One region of the Virgibacillus salarius genome, then DNA from elsewhere that is predicted to be linked to it. Evidence: a T-box and tRNA genes for the amino acid it is inferred to sense, from the RefSeq annotation. Region 1 holds a T-box; the other regions hold tRNA genes.
The links. A T-box is a leader RNA that pairs with one kind of tRNA and senses whether it is charged. The one in region 1 lies ahead of serS (serine--tRNA ligase), so its partner is inferred to be a tRNA-Ser.

Region 1 (5,206 bases):
TTCCCGGCTCTGCTAAAGGATTACGTGCTACTCCTTGCAAAATACAGCCGGAAACTGCTAGCCCCGCACCAACTAACATAGAGATGATAATTCGTGGAAGTCTAAATTCAAATAAAATCAATTCTTGCTGGGCGGTCCCATTTCCAATGATTGTTTGTAGCAATTCAGAAGGGGCTAAACGGATCGCGCCAATATTAACACTAATAACAAAAGTAAGCACAATTAAAACAATAAATATAAGTAATATAAGAATCCGTTTTCTTGTTCGTTCATCTTCGGACCGTATTCCTATAGAGCGCATCACAGATTCCTCCTTTCTTTTCTAGCAACATAAAGGAAGAATGGAACACCAATTAAAGCAAATAACGCACCAATTGGCGTTTCTTGTGGTGCATTAATCATACGCGCACCTATATCTGCTATACAAGTAAGAAAGCCGCCTATCACAGCTGAGCATGGAATAATAAGCCGATAATCAACTCCAACAAAAAAGCGGGCAATATGCGGAACAATTAAGCCAACAAAACCTATTGGACCAGCAACTGCGACAGCAACTCCAGCTATTAACAACACGATAATAAAGCCTGCTGCACGTACAAGCTTCGTCCGCTGTCCTAATCCTTTGGCTACATCATCACCAAGACTTAGGATCGTAATTGATTTCGATAACAGCATAGCTGCAATCAGCGCGCCGAGAACCCATGGAAACATTAATTTTAACTGTGTCCATTTCACACCTGCTATACCGCCAGCAAACCAAAAAGCCAAATCCTGACTTAAACTGAAATAAATGCCTATACCTTCACTTAAAGCTGTAAAAAATGCTGTTACAGCAGCTCCAGCTAACACTATTTTTACAGGTGTTACTACTCCTTTTCCCATCGAACTAATACCAAATACAAGAACGACGCTTACACCTGCACCTATAAATGAAAAGAGAATTAATCCATTGTAAGACATCCCAGGAAAGAGCGCAAAGCAAATGGCGACCATAAAGACCGCTCCTGCATTGATCCCTAATATTCCTGGATCAGCTAATGGATTCCTTGTCATCCCTTGCATCATCGCTCCAGCTACAGCAAAAGATGCACCAACTAAAACTCCAGCTAAGGTTCTAGGAAGTCTTAGTTCCTGAATAATGGAGTGTGAAGTACTGGTTGGATCATAATGAAATATCGCTTCCCATACAGTGGAAAATGTAATATCAGCTGCACCTATAGAAATAGAAAGTGTCAGAGCAAATATAGTTGCGATAATACCACCAATTAAAATAATCATTGCTGGCAGTGGTCTAGATTTAATAGATTTCGTTGTTGTATGTAGATCGGATGTCCGAGACTCTGCAGCCATATTTCTTCCCACTTCCTTATCAAAAAGAACTATCTAACCTAATGAAATTGATAATCATTATCATTTATATAGTAGCAATCCTTGATCACTTTGTCTACATCATTTTAGAGGTTTAAAAGAATTTTTTCTAGATGATTGTTTGAAGTCACCAGTTTTTCGTTAATGTTCCTTTGAAGTTCACTGATGCTCACAGATTAATCCTCATCCAGCGACAACTAAAATAGAAGCGTGCCGATTTATATAATTCCGGCACGCTTTTAGAATAAACTATTTAATTACTTCTTTTCCGCCCATATAAGGTTTTAATACTTTAGGGATCTCAACAGTACCATCTGCTTGCTGATAATTTTCGAGGATTGCTGCAACAGTACGACCAATCGCTAGACCAGAACCATTGAGCGTATGCACGAATTCCGGTTTAGCTTTTACATCTCTACGGAATCGTATCCCCGCTCGCCTAGCTTGGAAATCCTCAAAATTAGAACAAGAAGAAATTTCACGATACGTGTTTTGACTAGGGATCCAAACCTCAATATCATATTTTTTTGCTGCTGTAAAACCTAGATCACCAGTACACATGCTCATAACACGATATGGTAGCTCTAATAACTGTAATACTTTTTCTGCATGTCCAGTCAACATTTCCAATGTTTCATAAGATTCTTCTGGTTTAACAAAATGAACAAGCTCCACTTTATTAAATTGATGCTGGCGAATCAATCCTCTAGTATCTCTACCTGCTGATCCTGCTTCAGAACGGAAGCACCCACTAAATGCGGCATATTTTTTTGGCAAGTCATCACTAGATAAGATTTCATCCCGATGATAATTCGTTACTGGTACTTCCGCGGTTGGTGCCATAAAGTAATCCCAATCAACTAATTTAAATGCATCCTCCTCGAACTTCGGCAGCTGTCCTGTTCCGGTCATACTTGTACGATTTACCATATATGGTGGAATCATTTCCTCATAACCATGTTCATCCGCATGTAGATCCATCATAAAATTCCATAAAGCACGCTCTAAGCGTGCCCCTAAGCCTTTGTAGAATACAAAACGGCTGCCAGTCACTTTCCCTGCACGTTCAAAATCCAATATACCCAAATTTGTTGCGATATCCCAATGTGGTTGAGCTTCATAAGCAAAGTTTGGACGTTCGCCCCATTGACGCACTTCAATGTTATCATCTTCATCTTCACCAACAGGTACACTTTCATGTGGAATGTTTGGAATGGATAGCATAATTTGCCCCAATTGTTCCTCGATTTCTTTTAAATTTTTATCCAGTATAGCAATCTTTTCACCAACCTCGCGCATTTCCTTGATAGCTGGCTCTGCATCTTTCTTTTCTCTTTTTAATACAGATATTTGTTTAGATGCTTCATTTCGCTTTGCCTTCAGCTGTTCTGTTTCAGCTATAAGCTTACGCCGGTTTTCGTCAAGGTCCTCAAAACGATCCAGCTCTGATAAATCTTCGCCACGATGGGTTAATTTTGCTTTCACTTCTTGAAAATTGTTTCGTAAAAATTTCATGTCTAGCATTACAATTGTCCTCCTTAGTTATGTTATGTCTAATAAATAAAAATCAAAAAACTCCCGTCCCTAATGAAATAGGGACGAGAGTAAAATTCCCGCGTTGCCACCCTGATTGAAGAGAAATCTCTTCCGGCTTATCGTTTTAACGGTACGTCACCGGGTTTACTTACTATCCAAAGAATTCCATAAACCAATTCAAGGATGGATTCATAGCTATCTAATATCGATTCACACCAACCATCGATTCTCTTTAAGAAGATAAACTACTACTATTTCCTGTCAACATCGTTTTATATAGGTATTATATTACATCATAGCTGATTTTTTATGTATATGCAACTATCATTTTTTTGCAACTGCGCACCCCCATCCCTCGTTTGTTGTCGTCCATAATGCCAAAGATGTATCTGGAAGAACATTTTTTGCTACAGCTACCGTATCCTATCGCCCAACATGTTGAAGCGAATGTAATAGAGCAAGGTGTTGACAACCAAAAAGAGAATAAAAAAAGGCTCAGACATAGTACGCTAATCAAAAAACCGAACGATAATTCGAAGCAATGGTACCGTCCCCTGGAAGTTAAAGTGAAAAATCTAACTTCCGGGATAACCACCTTTAACTAGCATTCGAATTCGTTCGGTCTTATTCTGATTATAAAACTCCTACATGCAAAGAAAAAGCATTTGAGTTATGTCTCATCAGGTTTACTAGTGTTAAGTACTTGCTACAGCTTTCTTAACCATCTGAACAAAATAAGCAATCATCCGATTATCATCTGTTAATTCAGGATGAAAAGCTGTTGCTAGATAGTTACCTTGTCTAACTGTAACAATGTGTTCGTTATACGTAGCAAGTATCTCTACATCGGGTCCTGCTTTAACAACATAGGGCGCGCGAATAAACACAGCATTAAAATCTGCTGCAATACCATGCACCTCTACATCGGCCTCAAAACTCGCAACCTGACGTCCAAATGCATTACGAGCAACTTCCATATCAATTAGTTTTAAATGTGCAGTATCTTGATCCTTTATGGCAGTCGCCATTAAAATCATTCCAGCACACGTGCCAAAGATAGGCTTACCTTGCTTACCAAAATCTTGAATAGCATCAAAAAAGTCATAGCTGTCAATTAATCTTCTAATCGTTGTGCTTTCACCGCCAGGAAGAATTAATCCATCAATCTCAGCTAGCTGTTCTTTTCGTTTTATCTCTATTGCATTAGCACTACAAGCCTTTACAGCCCGAAGATGCTCGCGGACTGCACCTTGTAATGCAAGCACTCCAATTGTTGTCATATGGAATCCTTCCTTCTATTCACTACGATCCTGCATACGATCATGTGCTTCAATGGTGCTCATTTCAATACCTTTCATGGCAACCCCAAGGTCCTTAGAAAGTTCTGCAATCAATTTATAATCTCGGTAATGTGTTGTCGCCTCTACAATGGCCTTAGCAAACTTGGCAGGATTTGCAGATTTGAAGATACCTGAACCAACAAATACACCATCAGCCCCTAACTCCATCATGAGTGCAGCATCACTTGGTGTCGCTATCCCACCAGCTGCAAAATTAACCACAGGTAGACGGCCATCCTCACGAATTTCGATTAGTAATTCGAACGGTGCACCTATCTCCTTGGCATAAGTCATCACTTCATCTCTTGACATCGCAGTAAGCTTCCTAATTTCTGATTGTACCTGACGCATGTGACGAACTGCTTCTACAATATTCCCTGTTCCAGGTTCACCTTTGGTACGTAACATGGAAGCACCCTCGCCAATCCGACGTGCCGCTTCTCCTAGATTACGACAGCCACAAACAAATGGTACGGTATAATCTGATTTATTAATATGATACACATCATCAGCTGGTGTTAAGACTTCACTTTCATCAATATAGTCAACACCCATTGCTTCTAACACTCGTGCTTCTGTGATATGTCCAATGCGTGCCTTTGCCATTACAGGAATCGAGACAGCATTTAGCACTTCTTCTGTTATAGTAGGGTCCGCCATACGAGCGACACCACCAGCTGCTCGTATATCAGATGGAACACGTTCAAGAGCCATTACCGCAACTGCTCCTGCTTCCTCAGCAATCTTCGCCTGTTCAGCATTGACAACGTCCATAATAACGCCGCCCTTTTGCATTTCTGCCATACCACGTTTTACACGTTCTGTACCTGTATGAGACATATAAACTCCCCCTTGTTATAAAATAACTATATCAGATGATCAAGTTTTCCTCTTTAAGAAAAATTGATTAGAATAAGCCTTTCACCCAATCAACTACTGTCGTAAATAAATCAGCAAAGAAA
Region 2 (5,206 bases), on a different contig from region 1:
AAACCAAATTGCTGGAAATAGTTACGCATTTTCTGCCAAGCTTCTGTATTAAACGACGCTTTATTTCCATTTGGGAAGGGATAGCGATTCTCTCCCCCCATTTTTAATGCGATATAAAACATGTAGACGTTGGACGAGCGTTTCAACGCATCCTGATCATCGACTACCCCAATACTGCTGCTGTAGGAACCTTTTTTCGGGGTACCTGAAATTTTTATCGGACTGTCATTAAATCTTTGTCCAGGTGAGATCACGCCTGATTCTAAGCCTGCAAGTACAGTTGCACCCTTTACAATAGAACCAGGGCGATGCGCATCATACAACGTCTTGTATGCAGCGTTACTGTATTCATTTCCATCTCTGGTTTGTCCACTAACCGCTAATAATTCACCTGTTTGTGGATTCATAACAACGGCAAGTGCATCCTTTAAATATTTATTGTCATAGGGATGGCTCTGAACGGCTGCTTTTAATTCCTCTCGTACTATTTTATCCACTTCTTCCTGAAATTCCATGTCGATAGATAAAACTAAATCCTTACCTCGGCTACCCTCAACGACCGTTTCTGTTCCAACAACTTCACCTGATTTAGTAGTCGTGTACTGAATTTGTTCCTTTGTTCCTCGTAATACGTCCTCATAATATTCCTCAAGTCCGCTCTTTCCAACCCGATCATTACGGCTATAACCTCTTGTTAGGTAATATTGCTCTTTTTCTGCCAAGATCCCTTGCTCTTGTGTTGTAATAGTACCTAGTAAGCTGTTGATCGTCTCACCAAAAGGATAGTCCCTATTCCAGTCAGTCGTTGCATTAACTCCAGGTAGAACATCCAAGTGCTCCGAAACTTTAGCATATTCCTCTGCGGTGACATCGTCATTTTTAACTATTTGCGGCGTAAGCGAATATGCTTTATCTAATTCTTTTTTAATTGCAATTACTTCAAGCTCCTGTTTCGAAAAACCGGAGATTTCATCTTTTGTAATTCGATCTAGAATGGTATTATACTGTTCAGCATTATCTAAATCTGCTGCTTCTTTTTCAGATAAGCGATTGTCAGCTTCTTCCTTATTTTTTAAGTACCAATACTCTTTTTTATTGCGCTCTGTTAATTTATCAAGGTATTTTTTTTCATCATCCATAGAAATATACTTCGACAATTTTTCAGCAACTGCTAATCGATCTTCTGCCTGCGTTCCTTTTGCAGGTGTATACGTGATCGAATACAATGGTTTATTATCTACAATAACATTATGGTTACTATCATATATTTTACCTCTAGGAACGGGTATCTTTGTTGTATCCTTTACCGTTCGATCAATTTCTTCCTGAAATGCTTCACCGTTTAAAATCTGTACAACTCCTAATTGTAAAATAAGCACTGTAAACATTAGAAACACAACAAAAAATAATATGTTAATTCGGAAGGGAAGTTGCGTTTTTTTCTTTTTTTTCTTATTCCCCATTATCTCTCCCCCATACGAAATTAGATTTATTTTAAACCTTATTCATTATACCATTTATCCCTCTTTATTTTCATCCATTTATCTATTTTTTTCGTCTGTTAATTGCTCTTTAATTAATACTTCTTTTTTTGGCTTACTTCCTAAGTAGATGTTCTTGACGAATAAATAGATAAAAATATGCCCAGCACCAAAAACGGCTAATATATATGGGATTGCCTTTTCAGCTGGAAAAATAGAAACAGCAATTAAAAAAACAGAAATGGAAGTAATTCTTCCGATATTGACAAACATTTCTCTGACAACGATATACTCCACACGTAACTCTTTTGCCTTCCATGCTTTTCCTATTACATCATAGGTTAAAGAGACATATGGTATAGTAATGATTGGGTAAGCGATCCCAATGCAAATTGCATATATAATTAGCTGTGCATAGCTAATCTCAAAAATAATAATTGTAATAGAGAAATACAGGATAAGACTCCCGATAAGGATAGCTTTTTTTCTCATGGAAGGCTTGATAACTTTCGTCCCAATAAAATAAAAAACAAAGGATAAACCAGAGAACACTAGATTGAACATCCCTAATGAAAATTCACTTTGTGTAATCAAAAACACCCATATGGAGATAACAAAGGCAAATATCCCTTCTCTTAATCCTTGAAAAATATGTGCATTTAATATACGATTCCAATTTTTGTTATGTGATCGTTCAGCTAATACCCGTCGAAAATAAAAGCTTCCTTCTGCCTTTCTCCTTGCCAAAAAGAAACTACAGATAACTGCGCAAATGAACAAAATAAAAGAAATCGTAAAAATTGTTGTATATCCGATATTTGCTTCCAAATTAGCAATAATAGTCCCAGCTAATAACGGTCCAATCATTCCACCAAAGGATTGAAGCACTCCTAAAAATCCATTAAAAAAGTCCCTAGTCTCTGGCTCAGTAATCTCGAATGTAAGTACATTAAATGCTAGCCAATAGAAACCATAACCAATACCAAGAAGACTACCTAGCATAAAATTATAGTACGATGCTTTTTCAGCAATAATTAATACACTCAAAAAAAAGAGAGATAAAAAAATTACCCCTAAACGTAATACAATAACTCGATCCACTTTCTTAGCTAATTTTCCAGCCACAATAAACGTCAATGGTTGAAAAATATAAATGGCTAAATTATATACAGCAATGGTTATATAATCCCCTGATTGCTTCCACAAGTATATATTTACAAATGTATTGGATAAAAATATCCCTAAAGAATATAGTCCACCAATAACAAGTAAAAACAATAAATCCTTATCAATGTCTAATTTCCCCTGATAAAGTGATAGGCTTTTTCGCATATTCCATACTCCTTTTCAAGTCATTAATAGTTTGAACAAATGAGTAACAGATATGCAAAGAAGCCTTAATTAAAGATAAGGATATAACAATCTATTCATTAAGCTTACATTCATCATTTCTTGACAATTATAGATAAAAAAAGGCATATGAAGGAATCGAATCCCCCCACATGCCTTTTCTATTCAATTATTTTTGTTATTTCGCTTCATTATAGTTTTTCGTTACTTGATCCCAATTAATAACATTCCAGAAAGCTGAAATGTAATCTGGGCGTTTATTTTGATATTTAAGATAGTAAGCGTGCTCCCAAACATCAAGACCTAATAAAGGTTTTTTCCCTTCCATTATCGGCGAGTCTTGATTAGGTGTACTCATTATTTCTAATTCTTCATTATTTAAAACTAACCATGCCCAACCTGATCCGAAGCGTCCTGCTGCAGCATTAGCAAATTCTTCTTTGAATTTATCAAAGCTGCCAAACTTTTCATTAATTTTATCAGCAAGCTCACCAGTTGGTTCGCCACCACCATTAGGTGATAATACTTTCCAGAACAGACTATGGTTTGCATGGCCGCCACCATTATTACGTACGGCAGTCCGCGCGCTTTCCGGAACAGCATCTAGATTACTTATTAGCTCTTCAACAGATTTATTCTGAAGATCAGCATGTCCTTCTAAAGCACCGTTTAGTTTCGTTACATACGTATTATGATGCTTTGTATGGTGAATGTTCATGGTTTCTTTATCAATAGTAGGTTCTAGTGCATCGTAAGCATAAGGTAGTTCAGGTAATTCAAATTTTGCCATTATAACTTCCTCCTAATAAAATTATTTTATTAAAAAGGATCGAATATTCACCCTTTTAAAGCAAGATTATCAAAGCTACTATACTGATGCAAATTATATGCATGCATTTTTTTACCAAATTATAAAAAGCGTTATTTTCTTGAGAAAATAAAAAAACAAGCCACCGCTTGTTTGAATGGTGGCTCGGGACGGAATCGAACCGCCGACACAGGGATTTTCAGTCCCTTGCTCTACCGACTGAGCTACCGAGCCTAAATCTACTCTAAATATGTATGGAGGAGGTAGAGGGATTCGAACCCCCGCGGGCTGTTACACCCCTGGCGGTTTTCAAGACCGCTCCCTTCAGCCAGACTTGGGTATACCTCCAAATAATTTTATGGTGGACCCTGCAGGACTCGAACCTGCGACCGATCGGTTATGAGCCGATAGCTCTGACCAACTGAGCTAAGGGTCCTTCTCATTTTAAAATTGTTTATGGGGCGACCGGTGGGGATCGAACCCACGAATGCCGGAGCCACAATCCGGTGCGTTAACCACTTCGCCACGACCGCCATGCTTCAGATTAATTGTTATATTATGGTGGCGGCGGAGGGGATCGAACCCCCGACCTCACGGGTATGAACCGTACGCTCTCGCCAGCTGAGCTACACCGCCAAATTGGCTCCACAGGTAGGATTCGAACCTACGACCGATCGGTTAACAGCCGATAGCTCTACCACTGAGCTACTGTGGAATGTTATCGTGACTACTTTCAACGAATTATAGCAACAAGATATAATTTACCATGTTCAACAACATCTGTCAATATTTTTTTCAAAAAATCATAATCGCAATTTCTTATGTATGTATCGCTGTTAAAACGACAATATTTACTATAGCATCTTATCAAAGGTTTTTCAATACAAAATTTAAAGTTAGAAAATTTTAATTTTAATTCCTTTATTAATTAGTAAATACTACCTTATAACTTGTAAAGTAACTCCTGTGTTTGTGTGAGCAGACGTAACGCTGAGTCACCTCTTGAAAACCATACTACAGGGGCCGGAAGTCACCCGTTTTTCTACAGAATTTTCCTAACAGAACTTCACGAAATAACTCCCCTTCACTTAACTCACCATGGATAAGTGAACGGCTTTCTTCAAGTTCCGGTTGAATAATGCTTGTTCACACAGATTTTCTTTTCCGCAAACGACAATGACGTAGCTCTTGCAGTTCATTTGAATTTGAGATAGCTAACTTCTACTTAGTATAAAAAACAACTGTCAGAAAGCATTTCCGACAGTTGTTAAACTAAACATACGTTATTATTATTCACCTAATACTTCTTCAGCAATGTTAACCGCATGGTCTCCAATTCGCTCTAAATTGCTAATGATATCAACAAAAACAATTCCAGCTGATCCAGTACATTTACCTTCATTCATACGAATGATATGTTTCTTTCGGAAATTCCTTTCCATTTTATCAATTTTATCTTCTTTTTGAATCACAGCTAGTGCCTCTTCTCTGTCCATACTTTGGAGAGATTCAACGGCTTGTTTTACTGTTGACGTTGTTAATTCAAACATTTCATTTAGATCTTCCT
Region 3 (5,206 bases), on a different contig from region 1:
AATTAATAGCAATTGGTAATGGAACAGCATCACGAGAAACAGAGCAATTTATTTCCGATGTAATTGGAAAAAATAGTCTAAATGTGCCGTATATTATCGTTAATGAGGCTGGTGCAAGTGTGTATTCTGCTTCCAAACTAGCAAGAGAGGAATTTCCTGATCTTCAAGTCGAGGAGAGAAGTGCGGTGTCGATTGCCCGACGGATACAAGATCCGCTAGCTGAACTTGTCAAAATTGACCCGAAATCTATTGGGGTTGGACAATACCAGCATGATGTAAGTCAGAAGTCATTAAATGAATCATTATCATTTGTTGTAGAAACTGCAGTTAATCAGGTAGGCGTAAATGTAAATACAGCCTCCTCGTCATTGCTACAATATGTATCGGGACTAAGTAAAACGGTGGCAAACAACATTGTCAAGCAACGTGAGGAAGATGGGAAATTTACGAATCGGAAGCAACTAAAGAAAATTCCTCGTTTAGGAGCAAAAACGTATGAACAGGGGATTGGTTTTCTACGCATCGTTGATGGGGATAACCCACTCGATAGAACCCCTATACATCCTGAAAGCTACGCTCATACAGAAAAGCTGTTAACAATGCTGGACTGTGATCTAAGCGATATAGGCTCAGAAAAACTTCGCCAGGCCATTAGCACAATTAAAAACAGGGAGGTTGCAGAAGAGCTGGGCATAGGAGTACCAACCTTAAGTGATATTTTACAAGCACTAAGTAAACCAGAGCGCGATCCTCGTGATGATTTTCCGCAACCATTGTTAAAACAAAACGTAATGACAATGGAAGATATCAAGCCTGGAATGGAGATGCAGGGTACGGTTAGAAATGTAGTTGATTTTGGTGTGTTCGTAGATATCGGTGTGAAGCAAGATGGACTTGTCCATATTTCTAAGATGTCAAATTCATTCGTGAAGCATCCAATGGACATTGCTTCTGTTGGCGATGTAATAACTGTCTGGGTCGAGGATATTGATATGAATAAAGGAAGAATCGCCTTATCAATGGTGAACAAAGAATATTAATTGAAAAGACATGGCTCTAATAGGAACCATGTCTTTGTTTTAGTCTAGGAAATGATAAATTAGCCAGCTGGATAAATATGGGCGTGTTAAGCGCGTCCTGCTCCGGCGCCCAGAAGCGACCTCACAAATCGCCCTAAGCTAAGTCATCATCGGCTCGCAAACTCACCGTGCTTCCTTTATCTAAGTTGAATCTTTCCAGTCGCTACGTTTCTATTCGGGAGCTTGCGCCATAGTTGTTTATTTTACGCTTTCTGGAACTTTAAGGCCAAGTCCTTCAGCGATACGCTCGCCCCATTCAGGATCTGCTTTATAGAAGTGTTCGATTTGACGTAGCTTAATTTCTTCTTTTGTAACAGGCTTCATGTGATCAACAAATGCTTTAATTAAGCGATCTTTTTCATCTGCAGTCATTAAACGATATAAATCACCGGCCTGTGTATAATGATCATCACTGTCATAGGAAACGCTATTAGCTTCGCCATAAACCTCAAACGGATTAATTTTGGTTGCCTGATCCTCAGTTGGTCCATCTACACTGTTTGGTTCGTAGTTTGGCTTGCTACCACCATTACCACTTACATTCATGAAACCATCACGTTGATAATTATTTACTTCATTTTTTGGACGGTTTACGGGAATTTGATGATGGTTTGCTCCTAAGCGATAACGATGTGCATCTGAATAACCAAATAGACGACCTTGAAGCATTTTATCTGGAGAAGCTTCAATACCAGGTACGAATTGACCAGGTGAGAAGGCAGCTTGCTCAACCTCAGCAAAGTAGTTCTCAGGATTACGGTTTAGTACCATTCGACCTACTTCAATACGTGGATAGTCTTTTTTCGACCAGATTTTTGTAACATCAAATGGATCCCATTTGTAAGTCTTGGCGTCTTCGTAAGGCATAATTTGTACGTAAAGCTTCCAAGCAGGGAAGTCACCTTGATCAATAGCATTAAAGAGATCTTCTGTGTGATAATCAGGATTTTCACCAGCGATCTTGTCAGCAAGCTCTGGATCTAAGTTTTTGACCCCTTGTTCACTTATAAAGTGATATTTAACCCAGAATGCTTCGTCTTTTGCATTTACCCATTTAAAGGTATGGCTTCCATATCCATTCATGTGACGGAACGTAGCCGGGATGCCACGATCACTATGAAGGTACGTAATTTGGTGAAGTGATTCTGGTGATAATGACCAGAAGTCCCAAACCATATCTTTATCCTTTAAGTGCGTCTGCGGGTTACGTTTTTGCGTATGAATGAAGTCTGGGAACTTAATTGCATCACGAATGAAGAAAATTGGTGTGTTATTTCCAACTAAGTCATAGTTCCCTTCGTCCGTATAAAATTTAACTGCAAAACCACGTGGGTCACGTACTGTGTCTGCAGAGCCTAGTTCACCAGCAACGGTTGAGAAGCGGATAAACATGTCAGTACGCTTTCCGGCTTCGCTAAGGAAATCAGCTTTTGTGTATTTTGAAATTTCATCATTTGTTACTTCAAAGTATCCGTGTGCACCAGCACCTTTTGCATGTACGACGCGTTCAGGGATACGTTCTCTATTAAAATGAGCAAGTTTTTCTAGTAAATGAAAATCTTGAAGTAATGTAGGTCCATTATGTCCAGCTGTAATGGAGTTTTGATTGTCTCCAACTGGAGCTCCAGCGGCAGTAGTTAAGGTATTTCTTTTATTACTCAATATTAAATCTCCTCTCTTAAACTAAGTATTTATCTATCTACATCTATATTATAATATAATCCAAGTAAAAATCAATATTTATTTACAATAATTTTAAATAACGAGTAAGTTTAATTTATTTATATAATATAGGAAGTAACCCATTTCTGTACAAAGTTAATATTTATATATTAGAATATTAACATCGCTTATTGATAAGGAGATAGGTATAATGGAGCTGCTGGATGATCAGGATTTATTTAATTTGGTCAATAAATTATCTTTAACATATTTTCATAAACCCTTTTTACATGACGTAGCTTTTAATTTTCGTTTACGAACAACAGGTGGAAGATATATTCCTAATAAGAAGTTAATTGAATTGAATCCGAAGTACATGCAGGAAAGTGACATGGAAGAATTTATCGGGATTATTAAACATGAGTTGATTCATTATCATTTACATATAGAAGGAAGAGGATATAGGCATCGTGATCAGGCGTTTAAGCAACTTTTGAAAATCACCGGATCTCCAAGGCATTGTAAGCCACTTCCTTCACAAAAAAAGTATAAATATGTTTATAAGTGTACTAGTTGTAATGATGAGTTTAAACGTATGAGGAGGGTAAACACAGCTAAATTTAGATGTGGAAAATGCAAAGGGAGAATTTATTTACTATAAAAGCAAAAAAATATCGCTATAACCCATTGACGAAATATGTCATCCATGATAAATTAAATAGGCTGTCTCATACAGCACTTCAACTTACATATTTTTCGAATAGATTTTAACGAAAAAATGTTGACAATTACACTGAAATATTGTATTATATTTTTCGTTGCGATTGATTCACACTTTATTCCACAGTAGCTCAGTGGTAGAGCTATCGGCTGTTAACCGATCGGTCGTAGGTTCGAATCCTACCTGTGGAGCCATATGGAGAAGTACTCAAGTGGCTGAAGAGGCGCCCCTGCTAAGGGTGTAGGCCGTGTAAGCGGCGCGAGGGTTCAAATCCCTCCTTCTCCGCCATTTTTTAATGGCCCGTTGGTCAAGTGGTTAAGACACCGCCCTTTCACGGCGGTAACACGGGTTCGAATCCCGTACGGGTCATCTTTTTTTAAAAATAAATAGGCTGGGTCCGGTAGTTCAGTTGGTTAGAATGCCTGCCTGTCACGCAGGAGGTCGCGGGTTCGAGTCCCGTCCGGACCGCCAGATGTTGGGCTATAGCCAAGCGGTAAGGCATCGGGTTTTGATCCCGTGTACCCCAGGTTCGAATCCTGGTAGCCCAGCCATTTTTTTATTTTTCGTTTTTTTACATGAGCCATTAGCTCAGTCGGTAGAGCATCTGACTTTTAATCAGAGGGTCGGAGGTTCGAATCCTCCATGGCTCATCATTTGTATATTTGCGGGTGTGGCGGAACTGGCAGACGCGCTAGACTTAGGATCTAGTGTCTTCGGACGTGGGGGTTCGACTCCCTCCACCCGCATTGAATTGCTGTGTTAATCCACAGTCTTTTATTTTCTGTCATTTATTGCAAAATGTGCGGTCGTGGCGGAATGGCAGACGCGCTAGGTTGAGGGCCTAGTGGGTGAATAACCCGTGGAGGTTCAAGTCCTCTCGACCGCATCGTATCCATAGAACAAGTCATACCAACACTTTTAGAGGGTTGGTATTTTTTTATACGTTCATTTCCATTAAGGATTTGAGCGTTTTTTTTATGATTTATTCACCATAAATTCACCATTTCTTAAAAGAAGTCGTCTAGCCGATCTGCTGTTTCTCGTTGTTTGTTCGGAAATAGGTGACCATACACATCAATTGTAGTTTTAAAAAGAGGTAACTCACAATTTTTCTTCTTTCTAGAATTGTTTGTCTCCTGTAATCCGTCAATTTGTCCTTCAAAGCTCTATGTGTCCCTTCTACGGAATTTACACTGTTGTAGTAGTCGTTTGCTCTTATACTTACAGTAATATATGAAGGGGGCTATCAAAATGGTGTTCTTTTATTCGTATTAGGTGGATTATTTATGATCCTGAGTAATAGGATCTTTTTAATGGCGTCAGCAGCTTGGATATTTCCAATTTTATTTTTATTGCGATTGAGAAGATGTCGCTGAAAAAAGCATGTCAAAGTGCTGACAAACAATCGATATTCTTTCATTACAAAATATATTATATCGCCGTTACTCATTTTAGTGATTTATTTGATTGGTAATATATATTTTGCAGGAGTAGATGTTTTGATTGGACTATGGCTATGCTCTTGTTGTTGTGCTCCTGACTCTTCCATTAATATACTACTTTAATAAGCGATTTATGCGATTCAATGATTTTTTGCAATTAAAAAATGTATCATGCAGGAAAGATAAATACGAAACTAACATATTGACGGTTACATATAATTGTGCCTATAAATAATTAAGAAGCACTCAAAGAGTAAAGTCACAGATTCAAAATTGCGTCCTGCAATTTAACTATAATATAG

Region 2: it encodes a tRNA-Ser, which carries the amino acid that the T-box ahead of serS (serine--tRNA ligase) is inferred to sense. The anticodon was not compared.
Region 3: it encodes a tRNA-Ser, which carries the amino acid that the T-box ahead of serS (serine--tRNA ligase) is inferred to sense. The anticodon was not compared.

What each region holds. Positions count from the first base shown of each region.
Region 1 is NZ_BAAACY010000008.1:71,076-76,281, forward strand. Features, by position in the region: gene ABDZ84_RS01560 (FecCD family ABC transporter permease) at 1-301, opposite strand, end outside; gene ABDZ84_RS01565 (FecCD family ABC transporter permease) at 301-1,350, opposite strand; gene serS (serine--tRNA ligase) at 1,618-2,892, opposite strand; T-box leader at 2,960-3,178, opposite strand; gene pdxT (pyridoxal 5'-phosphate synthase glutaminase subunit PdxT) at 3,600-4,184, opposite strand; gene pdxS (pyridoxal 5'-phosphate synthase lyase subunit PdxS) at 4,200-5,084, opposite strand; gene ABDZ84_RS01585 (serine hydrolase) at 5,152-5,206, opposite strand, start outside.
Region 2 is NZ_BAAACY010000156.1:1,946-7,151, reverse strand. Features, by position in the region: gene ABDZ84_RS19135 (peptidoglycan D,D-transpeptidase FtsI family protein) at 1-1,463, opposite strand, end outside; gene ABDZ84_RS19130 (MFS transporter) at 1,542-2,813, opposite strand; gene ABDZ84_RS19125 (superoxide dismutase) at 3,010-3,621, opposite strand; tRNA gene ABDZ84_RS19120 (tRNA-Phe) at 3,798-3,873, opposite strand; tRNA gene ABDZ84_RS19115 (tRNA-Ser) at 3,895-3,987, opposite strand; tRNA gene ABDZ84_RS19110 (tRNA-Ile) at 3,999-4,075, opposite strand; tRNA gene ABDZ84_RS19105 (tRNA-His) at 4,097-4,172, opposite strand; tRNA gene ABDZ84_RS19100 (tRNA-Met) at 4,199-4,275, opposite strand; tRNA gene ABDZ84_RS19095 (tRNA-Asn) at 4,280-4,354, opposite strand; gene ABDZ84_RS19090 (Na/Pi cotransporter family protein) at 4,929-5,206, opposite strand, start outside.
Region 3 is NZ_BAAACY010000049.1:1,341-6,546, forward strand. Features, by position in the region: gene ABDZ84_RS07025 (Tex family protein) at 1-1,040, shown strand, start outside; gene ABDZ84_RS07030 (catalase) at 1,278-2,741, opposite strand; gene ABDZ84_RS07035 (SprT family protein) at 2,953-3,402, shown strand; tRNA gene ABDZ84_RS07040 (tRNA-Asn) at 3,582-3,656, shown strand; tRNA gene ABDZ84_RS07045 (tRNA-Ser) at 3,660-3,750, shown strand; tRNA gene ABDZ84_RS07050 (tRNA-Glu) at 3,760-3,831, shown strand; tRNA gene ABDZ84_RS07055 (tRNA-Asp) at 3,857-3,933, shown strand; tRNA gene ABDZ84_RS07060 (tRNA-Gln) at 3,939-4,013, shown strand; tRNA gene ABDZ84_RS07065 (tRNA-Lys) at 4,040-4,112, shown strand; tRNA gene ABDZ84_RS07070 (tRNA-Leu) at 4,127-4,208, shown strand; tRNA gene ABDZ84_RS07075 (tRNA-Leu) at 4,265-4,348, shown strand; partial or broken gene ABDZ84_RS07080 (hypothetical protein) at 4,470-4,550, opposite strand.